DNA from 2 places in the Castellaniella sp. WN genome. Region 1 is predicted to be linked to the other one. Evidence: predicted binding sites of a transcription regulator. Region 1 holds the regulator's gene; the other holds the start of a gene.
What was found. The regulator sigma-54, encoded in region 1, starts transcription at its own class of promoters, with help from an activator protein. The targets are predictions, from matches to a motif close to TGGCANGNAANCTGCTTT.
Positions count from the first base shown of each region.

Region 2: a site for sigma-54 is predicted at 2,941-2,958, ahead of exaC (acetaldehyde dehydrogenase ExaC). Genes of this name have one in related genera too.

Region 1 covers NZ_JBTKZC010000001.1:2,832,849-2,843,428, reverse strand. Annotated here, with positions in the region: gene leuA (2-isopropylmalate synthase) at 1-1,160, opposite strand, end outside; gene ACTPOE_RS13390 (hypothetical protein) at 1,482-2,024, opposite strand; gene rpoN (RNA polymerase factor sigma-54) at 2,061-3,413, shown strand; gene ACTPOE_RS13380 (DUF2868 domain-containing protein) at 3,476-4,870, shown strand; gene ACTPOE_RS13375 (GTPase/DUF3482 domain-containing protein) at 4,863-6,350, shown strand; gene ACTPOE_RS13370 (TPM domain-containing protein) at 6,413-7,378, opposite strand; gene ACTPOE_RS13365 (LemA family protein) at 7,375-7,989, opposite strand; gene ACTPOE_RS13360 (DEAD/DEAH box helicase) at 8,313-9,779, shown strand; gene ACTPOE_RS13355 (LysE family transporter) at 9,818-10,450, shown strand; gene ACTPOE_RS13350 (peptide chain release factor 3) at 10,485-10,580, shown strand, end outside.
Region 2 covers NZ_JBTKZC010000001.1:1,069,081-1,079,660, forward strand. Annotated here, with positions in the region: gene ACTPOE_RS04900 (dicarboxylate/amino acid:cation symporter) at 1-84, shown strand, start outside; gene adhP (alcohol dehydrogenase AdhP) at 190-1,218, opposite strand; gene exaC (acetaldehyde dehydrogenase ExaC) at 1,328-2,854, opposite strand; gene ACTPOE_RS04915 (sigma-54-dependent Fis family transcriptional regulator) at 3,204-5,114, shown strand; gene rpoD (RNA polymerase sigma factor RpoD) at 5,250-7,490, opposite strand; gene dnaG (DNA primase) at 7,571-9,535, opposite strand; gene rpsU (30S ribosomal protein S21) at 9,536-9,748, opposite strand; gene ACTPOE_RS04935 (phosphoribosyltransferase) at 9,931-10,491, opposite strand; gene ACTPOE_RS04940 (adenylosuccinate synthase) at 10,568-10,580, opposite strand, start outside.

The sequences.
Region 1 (10,580 bases):
CCGCCCTTGCCGGACTGGCTGTTGACGCGGATGACCGCGTCGTAGCTGCGGCCCAGGTCGGCCGGGTCGATGGGCAGGTAGGGGACTTCCCAGACGGTGCCTTCCTGGCGCATCGCGAAGCCCTTCTTGATGGCGTCCTGGTGCGAGCCGGAGAAGGCTGTGAAGACCAGGTCGCCGGCGTAGGGGTGGCGCGGGTGCACGGGCAACTGGTTGCAGTACTCGACACAGCGGCGGACTTCGTCGATGTCGGAGAAGTCCAGGCCCGGGTGGATGCCCTGGGTGTACAGGTTCAGCGCCAGGGTGACCAGATCCACATTGCCGGTGCGCTCGCCGTTGCCGAACAGGCAACCTTCGATGCGGTCGGCGCCGGCCATGACGGCGAATTCGGCGGCGGCCACGGCCGTGCCCCGGTCGTTGTGGGGGTGGACGCTGAGGACGATCCTGTCGCGCTGGGCCAGATGGGTGTGCATCCATTCGATCTGGTCGGCGTACAGGTTGGGGGTGGTGGCCTCGATCGTGGCCGGCAAGTTCAGGATGATCTTGTCCTGGACGGTCGGTTGCCAGGTGTCGACCACGGCGTTGCAGACTTCCAGCGCGAAATCGGGCTCGGTGGTGCTGAAGACTTCCGGCGAATATTCGTAGCGCCAGTGGGTTTCCGGATGCTTGGCGACCTCGGCCTTGACGATCCGGGTGCCCTCGATGGCGATGGCGCGGACTTCGTCGCGGCTCATGCGGAAGACGATCTTGCGGAAGGCCGGCGCGCAGGCGTTGTACAGGTGGATGATGGCGTGCTTGGCGCCCGCGCAGGCCTCGACCGTGCGCTGGATCAGGTCCTCGCGGGCCTGGGTCAGGGCGATGATGGTGACGTCGTCGGGGATGCGCTTTTCATCGACCAGCTTGCGCACGAAGTCGAAGTCGGTCTGGGACGCGGACGGGAAGCCGACTTCGATTTCCTTGAAGCCGATCTTGATCAGTTGTTCGAAGAAGCGCAGCTTGCGCTCCACGCTCATGGGTTCGATCAGCGCCTGGTTGCCGTCGCGCAGGTCGGTGCTCATCCAGATCGGGGGGGCGGAGATGCGTCGGCTGGGCCAGGTGCGCTCAGTGAAGTCGCGCGTGAACGGGGCGAACGGAACGTATTTGTCGGCGGGATTCTTGATCATGTCGGTACCTGTCTGGGCGGTTGCATCCGGATCACGGACGCGGAAATGCGAGGATGTGGCGAAACAGGTTGCCGAACTGCCACGCGGCGCTAGGCCCGGCAACCGATCGCTAGCAGCAGTAGACCCGACAGGGAGAGGGAGAACGACGGACGCGCGCGCCCGGCAGCGGAGAGCTGCGGGAAGTCACGGGAGGTGGCGCGCGTGGGGTTCATAAGTGGAAGTCAAACATATTTTCCGCCGCTTGGCAAGGATTTCATGGGAATACGGCCGGATGCCGGTCTCGTCCGCGGGTCTGCGCCGGAGCGGGGCGCTCCCTTCCGGTCATTGCCGCTGACGGGCGTTTTCCAGGACGGCGAGCTGTTCGGCCGCGCGGTGCAAGCGGCCGGCGCGGCCGGCGGACAGCTCGGTCCGGGTGAGCATCAGGTCGCCCACGCGCAGGGGTTCGTCGCGAGTCTGCCAGGCCCACAGCAGCACGTCCAGCGTGGCGCCGGACAGATGGTCGGCCAGTTGCTGGAAGGAGGCGGGATCGACAGGCCGCAAGCGGGCGCGCGCCAGGATCGCGCGCACGGTCAGCCAGGTCAGGTAGGCCAGCAGCAGGGAGCCGAACGCCACCAGCGCGCCCCAGAAGTAGGGGTTGTAGCGCTGCAGCAGAGCGGTGGCTTCCGCCCCCACGATGTGGTTTCCGGCATAATCGATGCCGTTGCCGAAAGCCAGCAGCCGGTTCAGCGCGTCATACCAGAGCAGGGCGACCACCACGACCAGGGCGGCCGCGAGGATCCTGGAGGTGGCTGTGAGCTTGAGCAGGATCCTGCGCAGCAAGGCATGGTCCCGACGGCTGGAGGATTCGTTTCGTTCCGGTTTCATGGCTGTATTTTAGATTGAACATGCCCTAGATAGAACATGCGCGCGCAACCGTCCCTGGAACTGGGCCAGCATCAGCATCTGACGCTGACGCCGCAGTTGCGCCAGGCGCTGGCCCTGTTGCAATGCTCGTCCCAGGAGCTGGATCAGGAGATCGCCCAGGCGCTGGCCGACAATCCGCTGCTCGAGGCCGTCGATCCGGAACCGGAATCGGCGGCCCAGGCCGAGCGGCTGGACCGCTTGTGGTCGCAGCCCGCGCGCGCCGTCCTGCCCGACGATCTGCCGGAGCCGGGCCAGCCCCCCAGTCTGATCGACCATCTGCTGCAGCAGTTGCACGCGACCCGCGCCACGGAGCGCGACCGCCTGCTGGTGGTGCGGCTGATGGGCGAGCTCGACGAGCGCGGTTACCTGGAATTCGATCCGGTGTCGCTGTCCGCGAGCCTGCCGCCGGAGCTGGAAGTCGAGGACGAGGAATGGCGTACGGCGCTGCGCTTGCTGCAGTCCTTCGATCCCGCGGGGGTGGGCGCGCGTAACCTGTCCGAATGCCTGCGGCTGCAACTGTGCGCGCGTGCCGACGAGTGGCCTGCGGACGTGCTGGCCTGCGCCCGCCGCCTGACGGATCATCTGGAGGACCTGGGCGCGGGCCGCTGGGGTCGCCTTTGCGAGGCGCTGGGCTGCGACCGCGCGCTGCTGGACACCGCCCACCGGGCGCTGCGGCGCCTGGATCCCCGGCCGGCGGGCGCCTGGCAGGCCGACCCCGTCCATTACATCGTGCCGGACGTGCTGTTCCATCGGGCGGCGGACGGCTGGCGGGTCAGTCTCAACCCCGCCATCGAGCCGCGCGTGCGCCTGAACCCCGAACTGGCGGACAGCCTGGCGGGCCAGGAATTGTCCCCCGACCTGCGGGATCGGATGCGCCAGGCCCGCAGCCTGATCCACAACCTGGACCAGCGCCGGCAGACGATCCTGCGGGTGGCGGAATACATCGCGCGGCATCAGCGGGCGTTCCTGGAATCCGGCGTCGCGGCGCTGCGGCCGCTCACCCTGCGGGAAGTCGCCCAGGCGCTGGAACTCCATGAATCGACGATTTCGCGCGCCACGCGTCTGAAATATGCGCAGACGCCCTGGGGCGTGCACGAGCTGAAGTTTTTCTTCGGCACGGTGGTGCAGACCCGCTCGGGCGAGGAGACCTCGGCGTCGGCGGTGCAGGCGCTGATGCGCGCGATGCTGGAGTCGGAGCCGGCCGGCAAGCCCTTGTCCGACATGCGGCTGGCGCGGATGCTGGCCGACCGGGACGTGGTGATCGCGCGGCGGACCGTGGCCAAGTACCGCGAAGCCATGGGCGTGCCTCCCGCCAGCGTGCGCAAGGCCCGCGGGCCCGCGGGCGCCTGAGGATCGCGCGCCCGGGCCCGGTAAAACTCGGTATCATCCTGTTTTCACCCGCTCGTTTCTCCATGCGGAATCGCCCGTCCACCGCCGACTCCCGCCACGCCGGCCCGCTGCTCCAGTACTGGCAGGCCGAGGCCGTGCGCTTGCGGGAAGCGCACTGGGGGCCACTGGAGGACCGCGCCGCCTGCCAGGCCGCCTTGCGCCGGCCGGCCGACCTGGGGGATCGCATCCTGGCGCGGGCCGCCTGGCTGGCCGAACACGGCGAACTGCATGACCGTCTGATCCAATGGTCCGTCGGCGCCCGCTGGGCGCTGGCCGCCCTCTGGCTGTGCGCCGGCCTGGCGGGCATCGGCACCGCCGCCGCCGTCCTGGGGCAGGGGCAGGTCAATCTGGCGCTGGCCCTGCTGGGGCTGCTGGGACTGCACACGCTCACCTTCCTGATCTGGCTGGCCGGCTGGCTGCCGGGGTTGCCCGATTCGACGGCCTTGTCGCGCCTGTGGCTCTGGCTGACCCGGCGCCTGGTCCGGGGGCCGGACGCCGCTCTCGCGGCCCAGGCCTTCCTTTCCCTGCTGGGCCGCGCGCGGGCCTGGAAGACCGCGATCGGGCTGATCAGCCATGGGGCCTGGACGGCCGCCTTCCTGGGGGCGGTGGCCACGCTGCTCCTGCTGCTGAGCGCGCGCCACTATACTTTCCATTGGGAAACCACCCTGCTGTCGCCGGATACCTTCGTCGGCGTGACGCGGGCGCTGGGCAGCGTGCCCGGGCTGCTGGGCTTTCCGGCACCGGACGATGCCCAGATCGCCGCCAGTCTGGGTCCGCGGCCGCTGGCCGCCGGCGTCCAGGCCGACTGGTCCCTGTGGCTGATCGGCTGCGTCGTTGTCTGGGGGCTGCTGCCGCGGCTGCTGGCGCTGTTCGCCTGTATGCTGCACCTGCGGCGCCGCCTGGCCGGACTGTCCGTGGATCCGGGCCTCCCGGGCTGGCTGGACTTGCGCGAACGGCTGCTGCCCACCCACGCCAGCCTGGGCATCGACCGCCCAGCGCCGGCCGCCGGTAGTCCGGTCGGCCCCGCCGCTCCGGTGGAGGCCGCCGACGGCCGGGCCGCGGTGCTGGCCTACGAGCTGGGGCCCGACCTGGACTGGCCCCCGGCGGGTCTGCCGGCCGATGTGGTGGATCTCGGCCGCTGCGACAGCCGGGATGACCGCGCCCGCATCCGCGCGCTGCTGCACGTGCCGCCCGCGTACCTGCTGTTCGTCTGCGACGCGCGCCTGACTCCGGACCGGGGCGCCGCCGCCTGGCTGGACGAACTGCGCCGTTCCTGTCCCGATCTGCGCGCCCTGTGCCTGGGGGGCACGCCCCAACGCTTGCGGGCCTGGCAGGACGCTCTGTCGCAACAGGCCGTATCCCGGATTCCCAGCCTGGACGGCTGGCTCGAACACATCGGAAGTCTCCGCCATGACTGACGTCTCGAATCCCATCGACCTGGCGGTCGTCGGCCATACCAATACCGGCAAGACCTCGCTGCTGCGCACGCTGCTGCGCGACGAGTCTTTCGGCGAGGTCGCGGACCGCCCCGGCACCACCCGTCACGTCGAAAGCGCCCAGTTGCTGACCGGGACCGGCCAGGCCATCCTGGTGCTGCGCGATACCCCCGGGCTGGAGGACGCCATGGGTGTCCTGGACTACCTGGACCAGCTGTCCCCGCCTCAGGAAAGGCACGATGGCCCGGAACGTATCCGCGCGCTGCTCGACAGTCCCGAAGCCGCCGGCCGGTTCGAGCAGGAATGCCGCGTCCTGGCCACGGTGCTGGAAACCGACGCCGCCCTGTACGTCATCGACACCCGAGATCCGGTCCTGCCCAAACATCGCGACGAACTGATGCTGCTGGCCGCCTGCGGACGCCCCATCCTGCCGGTGCTGAACTTCACCCGCACGCCGCTCTCGGACACGGCGGCCTGGCGCGACGCGCTGGCTCGCCTGGGGCTGCACGCCACGGTGGATTTCGATACCGTGGCGCCCGCGCTGGACGGCGAAGGCCAGCTGCTGGACCGCCTGGCCCTGATGCTGGACCAGCATGCGACCGCCCTGCAGACCCTGCGCGCGGACCTGGGCCAGCAGCGCCTGCGCCGGCTGCAGGACGCCACGCGCCTGATCGCCGAGCTGCTGGTGGACGCCGCCGCCCTGCGACTGCCCTGTTCCCAGGATCCGACCGACATGGCCGCGATCACCCTGGGGCTGCGCAAGCGCACCCGCGACCGGGAACAGGAATGCGTGCACGCGCTGCTGAAACGCTACCGCTTCAGCAAGACGACCTTTCCCCACCATCCTCTGCCGCTGGAGGGCGAGCGCTGGGGGATGGACTTGTTCAATCCCCAGGCCCTGCGCACGTTCGGCATCCAGGTCGGCAAGGGCTTGGCCACCGGAGCCATGGCGGGAGCCACCATCGACGTGCTGACCGGGGGCCTGAGCCTGGGAACCGCCGCGCTGCTGGGGGCCGCCATCGGCGGCGCCTGGCAGGGCGCCAGCCAATGGGGCAAACGCCTGGTGGGCCGGTTGGCGGGCAACACGGAAATGACGGTGGACGATCCGGTGCTGCACCTGCTGGGGCTGCGCCAGCTGGCCCTGGTGCGGGCGCTGGAATGCCGGGGCCATGCGGCCATGCGGCCCATCGACGGCGACCTGCTGGCGCGGATGGCGCCGCCCGAGCCCGAGCCGGCTGAGCCGGCGGCGGATGCCGGCGCGCAGGACACGCGCGAGGGCGTGGAACCGGTGCCTGAAACCTCGCCCGAACCCCTGCGGCACCTGCCGCCGGACGTGCAGCGCATGTTGGACGAGGTCCGTGGCCATCCGGACTGGTCCTCGATCGGCGAGGATCCGGCGCCCGACGCCCGGCGCGAGGCTCTGGTCGGCGCCATGGCCCAGGCGCTGTTCGCCGCGCTGTAGCCGGGGTTTCGGCGACCGCTTCCGGATCGGCCGGGCGCGCCAGCGCGTCGCGGTTCCGCTGGCTACCAGCTGCCGGATGCGCCGCCGCCGCCCCCGCGGCCACCACCACCACCACCGCCCCCGCCGCCGGAGGATCCGCCTCCGAATCCTCCGCCGCCTCCGAACCCTCCGCCGAAACCGCCCCCGCCGCCGTGGCCGCCGCCCCGACCTCCACGCCCGCGCGCGAGCCGGTCGGGGATGCGCAGGACCCGGCCCAGGATCCCCAGCGCCAGCCCGGCCAGCGCGCCGAGGCCGGCCCACAGCAGGCTTTCGGTCAGCACGAATACGAAGCCGCCCATCAGCAGGGCGCCGATGGGAGGGGTCATCACCAGGGCGAAGAAGGTCAGGGGCAGGAACATCACGCGCTCGTCGAGCATGTCGTTCTCGCTGGAGGATTCTGGGGGCGGCAAAGGTTCGCCCGCGATCAGGCCCGACAGGGCCGAGACCCCGGCTTCCACTCCGCCGTAGACGTCGCCCTGGGCGAAGCGCGGCGTGATCCGTTCGCGGATGATCCGTCCGGCATCCACATCGGTGACGGCGCCTTCGAGCCCGTAGCCGACCTCGATGCGCAGGCGGCGGTCCCGCACGGCCACCAGCAGCAGCACGCCGTCGTCAATGCCCTTGCGCCCCACGGCCCACTGGTCGAAGACCCGGCGCGCGTACTGCTCGATGGCCTCGTTACCGGTGGTGGGCACCAACAGCACGAACAACTGGGAACCATGTTCCCGTTCCAGAGTCCGGGCCTGCCCGGTGAGCATGCGGACCTGTTCGGCCGTCAGTGCGCCGGCCTCGTCCATGACCGGTCCGGTCCAGGCCGGAACGGCAACCGTGCCGCCCGCGTCTGGCGCGGCGGTCTGCTCGGCCCGGTTCGGTGCGGCGGCGGGCGCCTGCGCGGTTTCGGCGGCCGAGGCCGGGGCGGGCGCCACACCCATGCCCGCCAGCATCCACAGCGCCAGCAGGCCGTTCGCCAGCATGCGGCGCAGGTTCATTTTCCCTGCCCCTGGGGCAGATCGAACTTCACTTCGGGGTCGCGCATGACGGCGTCGGCCTTGTCCAGCCCGTACTGGGCCTTGGGTTGATAGCCGAACACGCGCGCCGTGATCAGGGTGGGGAACTGGCGGATCGTCAGGTTGTAGGACTGCACCGCGCCGACGTAGCGCTCGCGCGCCACCGCGATGCGGTTTTCCGTGCCTTCGAGCTGTGTCATCAGGTCGCGGAACAGGCCGTCGCTCTTCAACTGGGGGTAGTTTTCCGAAACCGCCAGCAGGCGCGACAGGCTGGAGGACAGGGCTCCCTGCGCCTGCTCGAAACGGGCCATCAAGGCCGGATCGTCCAGGTCGTCCACGCTGACGCGGACCTGGCCGACCCGGGCGCGCGCGTCCGTGACCTGCTGCAGCACGGTGCGCTCGTTCACCATGTAGGCGTTGACCGAGGACACCAGCTTGGGCACCAGGTCGGCGCGGCGCTCGTACTGGTTCAGGACCTGGGACCAGGCCGCCTTGACCTGCTCGTCCTGGCGTTGGATTTCGTTGTAGCCGCAGCCCGAAAGCAGCAGCGTGAGGGCTGCCAGCGCAGCAAGGTTCAGGTAACGTCGGAGCATCCAGGCCTCTCGTATGGCGCCCCCCGGCCGGGGGGCGGATGGTTTTATTTTAAAGGGCGTCCCAGCCGGCGGGCGCCGGGAATGCATTTTCCCGGGTCCGCCGGCGGTCACGCGAGGGGAGGGCGGCCCGATGCATCCGCCGCGCGGCGCGGGAGTCACGCTATAATGCATTGCTTCGCGTGGCCAACCAGTCGCCGCGCGACTTCTTTCGGCCCCGGCGGGCGCCTCGCGCGCTGGCGGCACCCCACCTGACACTCTTCATACGTCGGCCTCGATTGGTATCACTCGACTCGAGCGATAGGCGGTCGCTGGAGTCAATTTTCTTGGATACTTCGATTACCTTTGCCTCGCTCGGCCTGGCGGAACCCCTGCTGCGCGCCGTTCACGACGCGGGCTACACCCACCCCACCCCGATCCAGGCCCAGGCCATTCCGCGCGTCCTGGAAGGCGGCGACCTGCTGGCCGCCGCCCAGACCGGAACGGGCAAAACCGCCGGCTTCACGCTGCCGATCCTGCACTACCTGCTGGGCCACCCCGCCGCGGACCGCCGTCCGGGGCGCCCGCGCGTGCTGGTCCTGACCCCGACGCGCGAACTGACCGCCCAGGTCGAGGAATCCGTGCGCCTCTACGGCAAACACACGTCCGTGCGCTCCATGGTGATGTTTGGCGGGGTCAATATCAATCCCCAGATCGCGGCCCTGAAAAAGCCCCTGGACATCCTGGTGGCCACGCCGGGCCGCCTGCTGGATCACGCGCAGCAGAAGACGCTGGACCTGTCCGGCGTCGAGATCCTGGTGCTGGACGAGGCTGACCGCATGCTGGACATGGGTTTCATCCACGACATCCGTCGCGTGCTCAAGCTGCTGCCGGCCAAGCGCCAGAACCTGCTGTTCTCCGCCACGTTTTCCGACGAGATCCGCGGCCTGGCCCAGGGCATCCTGCGCAATCCCGGCGAGGTCTCCGTCGCCCGGCGCAACACCGCGTCCGAGCTGGTCAGCCAGCGCATGGTGATGACCGATCAGGCCCACAAGCGCGACCTGCTCAGTCACATCATCCGCGAGAGCGGCTGGCACCAGGTTCTGGTGTTCACGCGCACCAAGCACGGCGCCAACCGCTTGGCCGAGAAGCTGGCGAAGGACGGCCTGACCGCCGCCGCCATCCACGGCAACAAGAGCCAGGCCGCGCGCACCAAAGCCCTGGCCGGCTTCAAGGACGGCAAGGTGGCCGTGCTGGTGGCCACCGACATCGCCGCCCGGGGGCTGGACATCGACCAGTTGCCGCAGGTCGTCAATTTCGAACTGCCCAACGTGCCCGAGGACTACGTGCACCGCATCGGTCGCACCGGCCGTGCCGGCAGCACCGGCTCCGCCCTGTCCCTGGTGGACGCGTCCGAGATCAAGCTGCTGCGCGCCATCGAGCGCCTGATCAAGCAGACCATCGAGCCGATTACCGTGGAGGGCTGGAATCCGGCCGCCATGGTGACCGCCGATTCGGCCCCGGATGCCCGGGAGAAGCGCGCGATCGCGCGCCTGCAGGGCGATTTCGGCGGTCGGGGCGACGGTGGCCGGCGTAATGACGGCGGGCGGCGCGAGTCGTCCGGCCGCGACGGACGCCGGCCGGCGGCGGCATCGTCGCCGGCCGACCGCCGTTCCGGCCAGGAAGCCCGCCGCGGCGGCGGTCGCGCTCCGGGCGGACGCCCGGCCCGCGAGGGCGGCGCGCCCCAGGCCCCGCGCCGGGACGCGCGTCCCGCCTCGTCGGGACGCCCCGCGCTGTTGCACAAGGCCGACTGACCCGGACCGCCGGCGCACCGGAGCACTGGAGATCACGCATGGCCCTGTCCACCTGGCTGACTTTCTTAGCGGCGGCCTGGGCGATCTCGTTCTCGCCCGGCCCCGGCGCCATCTGCTCCATGGCTTCGGGACTGAAATACGGTTTTCGCCACGGCGCCTGGACCATCTTCGGCCTGCAGGCCGGCATCATCTGCCAGCTGGTCATCGTGGCTCTGGGCGTGGGCGCCCTGCTGGCCACGTCCGAAGCGGCCTTCACGATCGTCAAGTGGATCGGCGCCGCCTACCTGGTGTACCTGGGGGTGCGGCAGTTCCGCACCGATGCGGCGCCGGTGGCGGTCGAGGCGAGGCCGCCGCAAAGCGCGCACCCGATCCGCGACCAGCTGCTGCGCGGCTACCTGGTGAATGTCACCAATCCCAAGGGCACCATGTTCCTGCTGGCCGTGGTGCCGCAGTTCCTGGACCTGGGCCGGCCGCTGCCGCTGCAGTATTTCCTGATCGGCGCCACATTGTGCTTCACCGATCTGGTGGCCATGAGTTGCTATACTTCGCTGGCTTCGTGGATCCTGCGGATGTTGCGCAAGCCGGGCCACGTCCGCTGGCTGAACCGAGGTTTCGGTTCGATGTTCATCCTGGCCGGCACCGTCCTGGCCTCCTTCAGTCACAAGCACTGAAGCCCCACGCCCTGAAGTTCCACCCGACTTTCCCATGAGCCTGACCGACGAAGTCGCCCGCCGACGCACTTTTGCCATCATTTCCCACCCCGACGCCGGGAAGACGACCCTGACCGAAAAGCTGCTGCTG
Region 2 (10,580 bases), 1.8 Mb from region 1:
TCGGGCACGGTTCCGCTGGACACGGATGCCCATGCCCAGCCGATCGGCCTCGCCGAGTCCGGGGGCCGGGCCCAGGCCGCCTGAGGCGGCCCCGTCCCGGTGCCGGGTGTCCCGGTCTGGACGGCCACGCCGTCCGGGCCGTCCGGACCGTCGACGTGGGGCCGGAGCCCTTCCGCTCCGGGACCGCGGCTACGCCGCCATGTCGATCACGACACGGCCGTCGATCCGACCTTGCAGCATGCGATCGAAGACCTCGTTGACGTTCTCCAGCCTGTCGGTGGAGACGGTGGCCGCGACTTTCCCGGCGCCGGCGAAATCCAGGGCCTCCTGCAGGTCCAGACGAGTCCCCACGATGGAGCCGCGCACCGTGATGCCGTTGAGCACCATGTCGAAGATCGGCAGGGGGAAGTCGCCCGGCGGCAGGCCGTTCAGGGCGATCGTGCCGCCCCGCCGCGCCATGTCCAGCGCCTGTTCGAAGGCCTTGGGGGACACGGCGGTCACCAGCACGCCGTGGGCGCCGCCGATCTCGCGCCGCAGATACGCCGCGGGATCGGTTTCCCTGGCGTTCACCGTCACTTCCGCACCCAGCCTGCGCGCCAGCGCGAGCTTGCCGTCATCGATGTCCACCGCGGCGACGTTCAGGCCCATCGCCCGTGCGTACTGGACCGCCATGTGGCCCAATCCGCCGATCCCGGAGATCACCACCCAGTCGCCAGGCTTGGTGTCGGTGACCTTCAGGCCCTTGTAGACGGTGACGCCCGCGCACAGGACCGGTGCGATCTCGACGAAGCCGACGCCATCGGGCAGACGCCCGACGTAGTCGGCCTCGGCCACGGTGTAGCGGGCGAAGCCGCCATTGACCGAATAACCGGTGTTCTGCTGGCTCTCGCACAGGGTTTCCCAGCCGCCCAGGCAATGCGCGCAATGCCCGCAGGCCGAATACAGCCAGGGAATCCCGACGCGGTCGCCCTCCTTGACGTGGCGCACGCCCGCCCCCAGACCGACCACGTACCCCACGCCCTCATGGCCCGGGATGAAGGGCGGCTTGGGTTTGACCGGCCAATCTCCATGAGCGGCGTGCAGGTCGGTATGGCAAACGCCCGACGCCTCGATCCGGACCAGGATCTGTCCGGGACCGGGCCGGGGCACGGCGACTTCCTCGATGATCAGCGGCTTGCCGAATTCACGCACGACGGCGGCTTTCATTGTGGTTTCCATCGATAACACCTCCTTTCAGGCAAACGGCTCCCCCGGCGCTCCGGCGGAGCGCCGTTTTCCGGAACCTAGAATGAAAAGCGCCGGCCATCGGGCCGGCGCCATGTCCGCGTCAGAAGAACCCGAGCGCATCCGGGCTGTAGCTGACCAGCAGGCACTTCGTCTGCTGGTAGGCGTTCAGCGCCATCTTGTGGGTCTCGCGGCCGATGCCGGACTGCTTATAGCCGCCGAAGGCCGCGTGCGCCGGGTACAGGTGGTAGCAATTGGTCCAGACCCGGCCGGCCTGGATCTGGCGCCCGACGCGGTAGGCCTGCGAACCATCGCGCGTCCACACCCCGGCTCCCAGGCCGTAGTCAGTGTCGTTGGCGATGGCGACGGCCTCGTCCTCATCCTTGAAGGTCATCACCGAGGCCACCGGCCCAAAGATTTCCTCCTGGAAGACGCGCATGTCGTTCTGGCCGAACAGCAGCGTGGGCTTGACGTAGAAGCCCTGGTCCAGGCCGGCGCCGGGCACATTGCGCGCGCCGCCCGTCAGGCAGCGGGCGCCTTCCTCGCGACCGATGTCGATGTAACCCAGGATCTTGTCCATCTGCGCCTTGGACACCTGGGCGCCCAGCATGGTGGATGCGTCCAGAGGGTGGCCGGTCTTCATGGATTCGACCCGCTTGATGGCGCGCTCGATGAAGCGCTCGTAGATCGATTCCTGAATCAGGATGCGCGAGGGGCAGGTGCAGACCTCGCCCTGGTTCAGGGCGAACATGCTCAGGCCTTCCAGGGCCTTGTCGAAGAAGGCGTCGCCCTGATCCATCACGTTGGCGAAGAAGATATTGGGGCTTTTGCCGCCCAGTTCCACCGTGCTGGGGATCAGGTTGTCGGCGGCCGCGCGCAGGATGTGCTTGCCGGTCGGCGTCGAGCCGGTGAAGGCGATCTTGGCAATACGCTTGCTGGACGCGAGCGCTGCGCCGGCCTCCTTGCCGAAACCGTTGACGATGTTGAGCACGCCCGGGGGCAGCAGGTCGCCGATCAGTTCCATCAGCACCAGGATCGAGGCCGGGGTCTGCTCGGCGGGCTTGAGCACCACGCAGTTGCCCGCGGCCAGGGCCGGACCGAGTTTCCAGGCGGCCATCAGCAGGGGGAAGTTCCAGGGGATGATCTGCCCCACGACGCCCATGGGTTCGTGAAAATGATAGGCCACCGTGGTCTTGTCGATTTCCGAGATCCCGCCTTCCTGGGCGCGGATGCAGCCGGCAAAATAGCGCAGGTGATCGACGGCCAGCGGCAGGTCGGCCGCCATGGTCTCGCGCAGCGGCTTGCCGTTGTCGATGGTCTCGGCCACCGCCAGCAGGCGCAGGTTCTGCTCCATGCGGTCGGCGATGCGCAGCAGCACGCCGGCGCGCTCCGTCACCGAGGTCTCTCCCCAGGCCTTGCGCGCCGCGTGGGCGGCGTCCAGGGCGGCCTCGACGTCGGCGGCATCCGAGCGCGGGACTTCGCAGAACACCTGCCCGGTGATCGGCGACAGGTTATCGAAGTACTGCCCTCCGACCGGCGCCACCCAGCGCCCGCCGATGTAATTTTCATAGTGCTTCTTGTAGGGAAAGCCGATATCGATGCCAAAGTGCTTCAGGTCGGTCATGTCCATGTCTGTCTCCTTGGTAGCGGGCCGGCCCCCGGGCGGGCGGGGCCCCAGGCGCGCCGCCGCGGCGCGCGACGGTGCTCCCTTCAGTCAAAGCAAAGACCATGCCAGCCCGCGCCGAGCGCACCGGAAGCGCCAGGGACGGGGCCACCGGAGCATCGGCGAAAAGCCGCCCCGGCCAGTCTCTCGCGGTTCTCCGGCCGGCGCTTTCAAAGGCCGCGGGACGGTGGCATACTGGATGCGAATCGCCTTTTAAAACATGAGCTTGTCGCATTTTGCGACAACTCTCGCCGTAAACAGCGACAGTCTTTGTCGCGGACCGCGACAGCATCCGCGACATCCCCGGGAGGACGCCATGCAGACACCGCCCACGATCCATCTGGCGCCGGGCGCCCGCCCCCAGGCCGCGCCGCGGATCCACCAGTCCTGGGCACGCTGCGCCGACCTGGACCCCGCCCTGCTGACCGACCCCAATCCCCTGCCCCGCGCGGACCTGGACATCCGCCGCGAAACCCACCGGCACCTGCTGCTCCTGGCCGAGCCCAGCCTCGACGCGCTGGGCGCGCTGGCGGATTCAGCGCACAGCGTCGTGCTGCTGGCCGACCCCAGCGGCCTGATCCTGCACGAACGCGGCAGCCGCAGCTTCCAGGACAAAGCACGCCGCGTGGCGCTGCAGCCCGGCGTCAGCTGGGCCGAGCCCCTGCGCGGCACCAACGCCATCGGCACGGCCCTGCACGACGGCCGCGCCGTGCGCATCCACGGCGCGGAGCATTTCCTGACCTGCAACAGCATCCTCAGTTGCCATGCCGCGCCCATTTTCTCGGCCATGGGCGAAATTCTGGGGATCCTCGATCTGTCAAGCCCGGCCGACGACATGCGCGACTACGTGCTGGCCCTGGTGCAGCGCATGGCGCGCGGCATCGCCGACCGGATCCTGTGCGAGAGCCCGCTGCGCCGGCTGGATTTCCGCCTGGGCCGGGGGCTGGAGGACGACGGCCACGCCCTCCTGCTGCTGGATGACGACACCCGCATCGCCGGCGCCAACGAGGCCGCCCTGCGGGCGCTGGACGCGGACTGGGGCCACCTGATCGGCACGCCCTGCGCGCAATGGATCGACGGGCCGCTGCATACCCGCGACGCGCCGTTGCATCGCCACGACGGCCAGCCCCTGACCGGCCGCCTGATCGTCCCGCCGCGCACGCCGGCGCGTCCCGTATCGGTTCCGCCGGTCCCGCGGCCCATGGTTCCAGCCGCCGCCCGCCCGGAAGCCCGCCCCCTGCCCGAGCCCGACGCCGTCAGCAGTCCCCTGCTGGATCAGGCCGTGCTCGCCCTGGACGCGGGCCTGGCCGTCCTGCTGTGCGGCGAGACCGGCACGGGCAAGGAAGTCCTGTCGCGCCACATCCACGCCCGCAGCGCCTGGCGCGCCGGCCCCTTCGTCGCCATCAACTGCGCCGCCCTGCCCGAACACCTGGTCGAATCCGAACTCTTCGGCTACGAGCCTGGCGCCTTCACCGGCGCGCGGCGCGAAGGCGCGCGCGGCCTGCTGCGGCAGGCGCAGGGCGGCGTGCTGTTCCTGGACGAGATCGGCGACATGCCGCTGGCGTTGCAGACCCGGCTGCTGCGGGTCCTGCAGGAACGCGAGGTCCAGCCCCTGGGGTCGGACAAGCGCGTGTCCCTGGAATTCGGCCTGGTCAGCGCCAGCCACCAGGATCTGAAGACGCTGGTGGCCCAGGGGCGTTTTCGCGCCGACCTGTACTACCGCCTGCAGGACATGCCGCTGCATCTGCCGCCGCTGCGCGCACGGCCCGACCTGGCGGCCTTCGTCGAAGGCGCCTACCAGGCGCTGGGGGGCCGCCTGACCGGCGACGCGCTGGCCGTGCTGGTCCGCCACGACTGGCCGGGCAACTATCGGGAACTCTTCAGTGTGCTGCGCCGGCTGCGCTGCCAGCATCCGGGACCCGCGCCCGTCGTGGCCGGCGACCTGCCCGGGGATATCGCGCCGACGGACTGTGTTTCCGCCAGGCCATCCGGAAACGGCCCGATCGCTCCCGCCATGACGGCGGCCGGAGCAGAATCGGCGTTCCGGACGGACACGGCATCACCGCCGAACTACGACTCCTGCGGCGATTCCGGATCCGGCGCGGGCCTGCGCTCGCTGGAACGGCAGGCCATCGAACAGGCCCTGCGCGCCTGCCAGGGCAACATCAGCCGCGCCGCGCGCCGCCTGGGCATCCACCGCAGCACGCTGTACCGCAAGCTGAAATGAAACGGGGCCGCTCGAAAGCGGCCCCCGCGCTGCGCAGTCCGCGGCTGCTTGCTGCCCCCCGCGCGGGGCGCTTTTCGCCTTGGAACGGCCCCGCGGCAAAGAGGGCCGCCCCGCGACAAAAAAGCTGGCTTGCTGCTACTGCCCTTCGAGGAAGCTCTTCAACTTGTCCGCACGGCTGGGATGGCGCAATTTGCGCAGGGCCTTGGCCTCGATCTGCCGGATACGCTCGCGGGTGACGTCGAACTGCTTGCCGACTTCCTCCAGGGTCTGGTCGGTGCTCATCTCGATGCCGAAGCGCATGCGCAGGACCTTGGCCTCGCGGGGGGTGAGCGAATCCAGGACTTCCTTGACGACGTCGCGCATGGAACCATGCAGCGCCGAGTCCGAGGGCGAGACGGTGCCGGTGTCCTCGATGAAATCGCCCAGGTGGGAATCGTCGTCGTCGCCGATGGGAGTTTCCATCGAGATCGGTTCCTTGGCGATCTTCAGGATCTTGCGGACCTTGTCTTCCGGCATGTCCATCTTCTGCGCCAGAGTGGCGGGATCCGGCTCTGCGCCGGTTTCCTGCAGGATCTGGCGGTTGATCCGGTTCATCTTGTTGATCGTCTCGATCATGTGCACCGGGATGCGGATGGTGCGCGCCTGGTCGGCGATCGAACGGGTGATGGCCTGCCGGATCCACCACGTGGCGTAGGTGGAGAACTTGTAGCCGCGCCGATACTCGAACTTGTCCACGGCCTTCATCAGGCCGATGTTGCCTTCCTGGATCAGATCCAGGAACTGCAGGCCGCGGTTGGTGTACTTCTTGGCGATGGAGATCACCAGACGCAGGTTGGCCTCGGTCATCTCGCGCTTGGCCTTGCGGGCCTTGGCCTCGCCGGTGGCCATGCGCTTGTTGACGTCCTTCAGGTCCTTCAGGGGCAGCACCACGTTGCGCTGCAGCTCGATCAGCTTCTGCTGGATTTCCTGGATCGCCGGGGCGTGGCGCGCCAGAGTCGCGGAATAGGCGTGGCCGGCCGCGACTTCCTCGTCCACCCAGTCGAGGTTGGTCTCGTTGCCGGGGAAGGCCTTGATGAAGTGGTTGCGCGGCATGCCGGCGCGGGTCACGCAGATCGACATGGCGGCGCGTTCCTGGGCGCGGACTTCCGCGACCTGGGCGCGCAGGGCGTCGGCCAGGCGCTCGACCATCTTGGCGGTGAAGCGCACACCCGTCAGCTGGGCGTGGATGGCCTCGCGCGCCTGGACGTAGGCGGCGGAGCGGTAGCCTTCGGACTCGAAGGCCACGCGCATCTTGTCGAACCAGGTCTCGACCTCGTCGAAGATCTTGAGGGCCTTGGCGCGCAGGTATTCCAGCTGCTTGCTGCTCATGCCGCCGGCCGGACCGTCGTCCTCGTCCGAGGCCACGCCCGAACCGGCGTAGTCCTCGCCTTCCTCGTCGATCAGGCCGTCCACGACCTCGTCGATCTGGGCGGAGCCCTCGCGCACGCGGCGCACATGCTCCAGGATCTCGTTGACCGTGGTCGGGCAGGCCGCGATGGCCATGACCATGTGCTTCAGGCCGTCCTCGATGCGCTTGGCGATCTCGATTTCGCCTTCGCGGGTGAGAAGTTCGACCGTGCCCATCTCGCGCATGTACATGCGCACCGGATCGGTGGTGCGGCCGAAGTCCGAATCCACGGTGGTCAGGGCGGCCTCGGCCTCGTCCTCGACGTCGTCGTCGCTGGCGGCCGTGGGCACGTTGTCGCTCATCAGCAGGGTCTCGGCGTCCGGGGCCTGATCGTAGACCGAGATCCCCATGTCGCTGAAGGTGCTGATGATGCCATCGATGGCCTCGGCGTCGACCAGGTCGTCGGGCAGGTGGTCGTTGATCTCGCCGTAGGTCAGGTAGCCGCGGTCCTTGCCGAGCTTGATCAGGATCTTCAGGCGGTTGCGCCGGGCTTCCTGTTCCTCGGGCGTCATCTGACTGCGCGACGGACTGTCCTTTTCGCCCTTGGCGCGCTTGCCGCCGCGCTTGGGCAGGGGCTTGAGATCGGGGATGACCTCGCCGTCCTCGGCGTCGTCGTCCACATAGTCGCCGCCGTCGCCGCCGGCATTCTTTGCCGGACGGCCGGGCTTGCGCCCGGAGGGCACGGCCCTGGCGGCACGCGGCTTGTCCGCGGCGGCCTTCCTGGAGGCCGCGGGCTTTTCAGCCGCCTTTTCGACCGCCACCTTGCGGACGGTCTTCTTCGCCGCGACGGCTTCCGGCTCCGCAGCCACCCTGGCCGACTTCACCTCGGCTTCGGGCGCGACGCCCGCCGCCTTGGTTTTCTTGGCAGCCGTTTTTTGGGCGGCCATCTTTTTGGCCACCGCAGAGGCCTTGCCAGTTCCTTGGGTCATGTGTGGATTCCGTAGGATTGCACCGCGATACGCGACAACTTATTGAAAACCATATAGTTTACTGCACTTGCGAGGAAGAATCATCCCGCTCCGGCCTTCAGCCGGGCCAACCGGCGGCTGAGCTCCTGATAGCGGCGGCGGTCTTCCACCGTCGCCAGCCCCGACTCGATCAGCCGATCGCACTGTTCCTGCACCGCCTGACGCTCGATGGCCCTCAGCGCATCGTCCCATTCGGCTTGCGGATCGGGCAGATCCTGCGCCATCAGTTCGGTGGACAGATCCTGGATCGCCCGAGCGAGATCCGACTCCGGATCGGCCGCCTGCAGCAGCGCCCCCGCGTGCGCGGCTCCGCAGGCGCTGGCCAGGCCGATCAGTTGCCTCACCAGATCCAGATGGGGATGATGGGCGAGCAATTCAAGTTGCTGATCCCCCAGCCCGGATACCAGGGAGGGATGCGCCAACAGCAGCCGCAGCAGCCGCCGCGCCATGGGCGTGACCTGCCGCGACCTGCCGCCCCGGCGCGGTGTCCGGCCGGACTCGCGCGACGCACGCGGCGGCGGGTCGCTCAGCCAGGGCGGCATGGCATCCGGTTCCAGGCCCGCACCCGGGTCTTCGCCGCCCGGCCACGGAGCGCCTTCCGGTTCCGGCGCGTAGCGGCTTTCCGGGGAGGAAAGCCGCGCGGGACCGGGTCCCACCGCCCCGCCCTGCGCCGCCGGCCGCCCCGCCCCGACGGACTGCCCGGCTCCGGCCGCCGGACCGGTGGCCAGGAGTTGCGCCAGTTCCTCTGGCGTCAGGCGGACCCGGCGGGCGAATTCGCGTTCCAGCTGCAGGCGGAACCCGCCCTCGGGCATCTGCGCGAACAGCGGCCGGGCCTCGTGCACACAGGCGGCCCGGCCCTCGGCCTCGTCCAGATCGTGGCGCGAGGCCAGTTCGTCGAGCATGAAACGCGACAGGGGGATTGCCTCGTCAAGACAGGCGCGCAAGGCCTGGACACCGTAGGCCCGCACGTAGGAATCCGGATCATGGCCTTCCGGCAGGAACAGGAAGCGCATCGAGACGTCTTCGGCCACCCAGGGCAGGCAGGCCTGCAGGGCGCGCCAGGCGGCCTTGCGTCCGGCGCCGTCGCCGTCGAAGCTGAAGACGATGCGGTCGCTGGCGCGGCGCAGCTTGCGCAGGTGTTCCGGCGTGGTGGACGTGCCCAGCGTCGCCACGGCGTTGTTCAACCCGTACTGGGCCAGAGCCACCACGTCCATGTAACCCTCGACCACCAGCACACAGCCCTCGGCGCGGATGCCGGCGCGCGCCTCGTGCAGGCCATAGAGCTCGTTTCCCTTGGAAAACAGGCCGGTCTCGGGAGAATTCAGGTACTTGGGTTCGCCCGACTCGATCAGCCGGCCGCCGAAGCCGATCAACTGGCCGCGCTGGTTGTGGATCGGGAACATGACCCGGCCGCGGAAGCGGTCGTGGCGCCGGCCGTCCTCGGACTCGATCACCAGCCCCGATTCCAGCAGGGCGGGATCCTCGTAGTGCGTGAAGACCATCGCCAGTCCGCGACGGTCGTGGCTGGCCCAGCCCAGGCCGAAGCGGGCGGCGATCTCGCCGCTCAGGCCCCGGCGCTTGAGATATTCGATGGCTTCTGGGGCCTGCTTCAGGGCGGCGCGATAGTGGGCCTGGGCCTGGTCCAGGATACGCTGCTGGCGCGAGCCTTCCTCGCGGCGCTCGCGGTCGGCGGCGCGCTGGCGGGGGCTGCGGGGTTCTTCCGGCACGGTCATGCCGACGCTGGCCGCGAGGCTGCGCACGGCCTCGGGAAACGGCGCCCCGGTGTGCTCGGTCAGAAACCGCAGCGCGGTCCCGTGCGCGCCGCAGCCGAAGCAATGGTAGAACTGCTTGGTCGGGCTGACGGTGAACGACGGCGTCTTTTCATTGTGAAAAGGGCACAAACCCAGCAGGTTTGCGCCCCCTTTGCGCAGCTTGACGTATCGGCCGACGACATCGACGATATCGACGCGCGCGAGCAGTTCCTGAATGAAGGAATCAGGAATCAATCAATAGAGTCGCGGCGGCAGTTGTTGGCTGCGGATGCGCTTGTAGTGGCGCTTGACGGCGGCGGCACGCTTGCGCTTGCGCTCGGCCGTGGGCTTTTCATAAAACTCGCGCGAACGCAGCTCGGTCAGGAGACCGGTCTTTTCGATGGTGCGCTTGAAGCGCCGCAGGGCAGCCTCGAAGGGCTCGTTTTCTTTGAGGCGGACAATCGGCATGTAAATCCTTGAAAGCCTGTAAAGTTCATGAACGTCGGAAAATCGATTCCGGTGCGCTCATGGTTAAATTAAAGGAAAATTCCTGGTTAGACGAAGGATTCTAGCATGAATCCAGGGATGTGGCCATGCCGACAACACCCCGGCGGGGTCCGCCGCGCGAGGCGGCCGCTTCCGCTTTCCGGTCACTTCGAGTCCGGATACGCCGTGCGCACACCCTTGCGGATCCAGGATTCCAGCTGATGCGGCCGCAGGCTGTCGTAGTCCTCGAAGGGCTGGTGGATCCAGGGATTGGTGGGCAGGTGCTCGACGAAGTAATCTGGCTGGACCTGGGCATGGCCCTTCTGCCAGAGTACGGCCGTGCGCAATTCGGTGATGCCGAGAAACTGCCTGACCAGGTGGTCGCGCACCCGGGTGAAGGTCAGGCCGGTATCCACCATGTCGTCCACCAGCAGCACCCGGCCGTCCAGCGTGCCGCGCGTGATCGTGATGAACTGGGCGATGTCGAGCTGGCCCTGGACCGTGCCCGCCGCCTCGCGGTAGCTGCTGGTCGCCAGGATGCCCAGCGGCAGGTCGAAGATGCGCGACAGCACGTCGCCCACCCGCACGCCGCCGCGCGCCAGACAGAGGATCTTGTCGAAGGCCCAACCCGATTCATGGACTTGCAGGGCCAGGCGTTCGATCAGGCCATGGTATTGTTCCCAGCTGACCCAGAGGTCGCGCTCCGTGCTCGGTGGCATGCTCATCGGTGTTTCCCGTTCGAGTGAAGAAGAATGAAAAAACCGCAAGCGGACTTGCGGTTTCGGTTTTTTTCCCGGCGCATCAACCCTGCAGG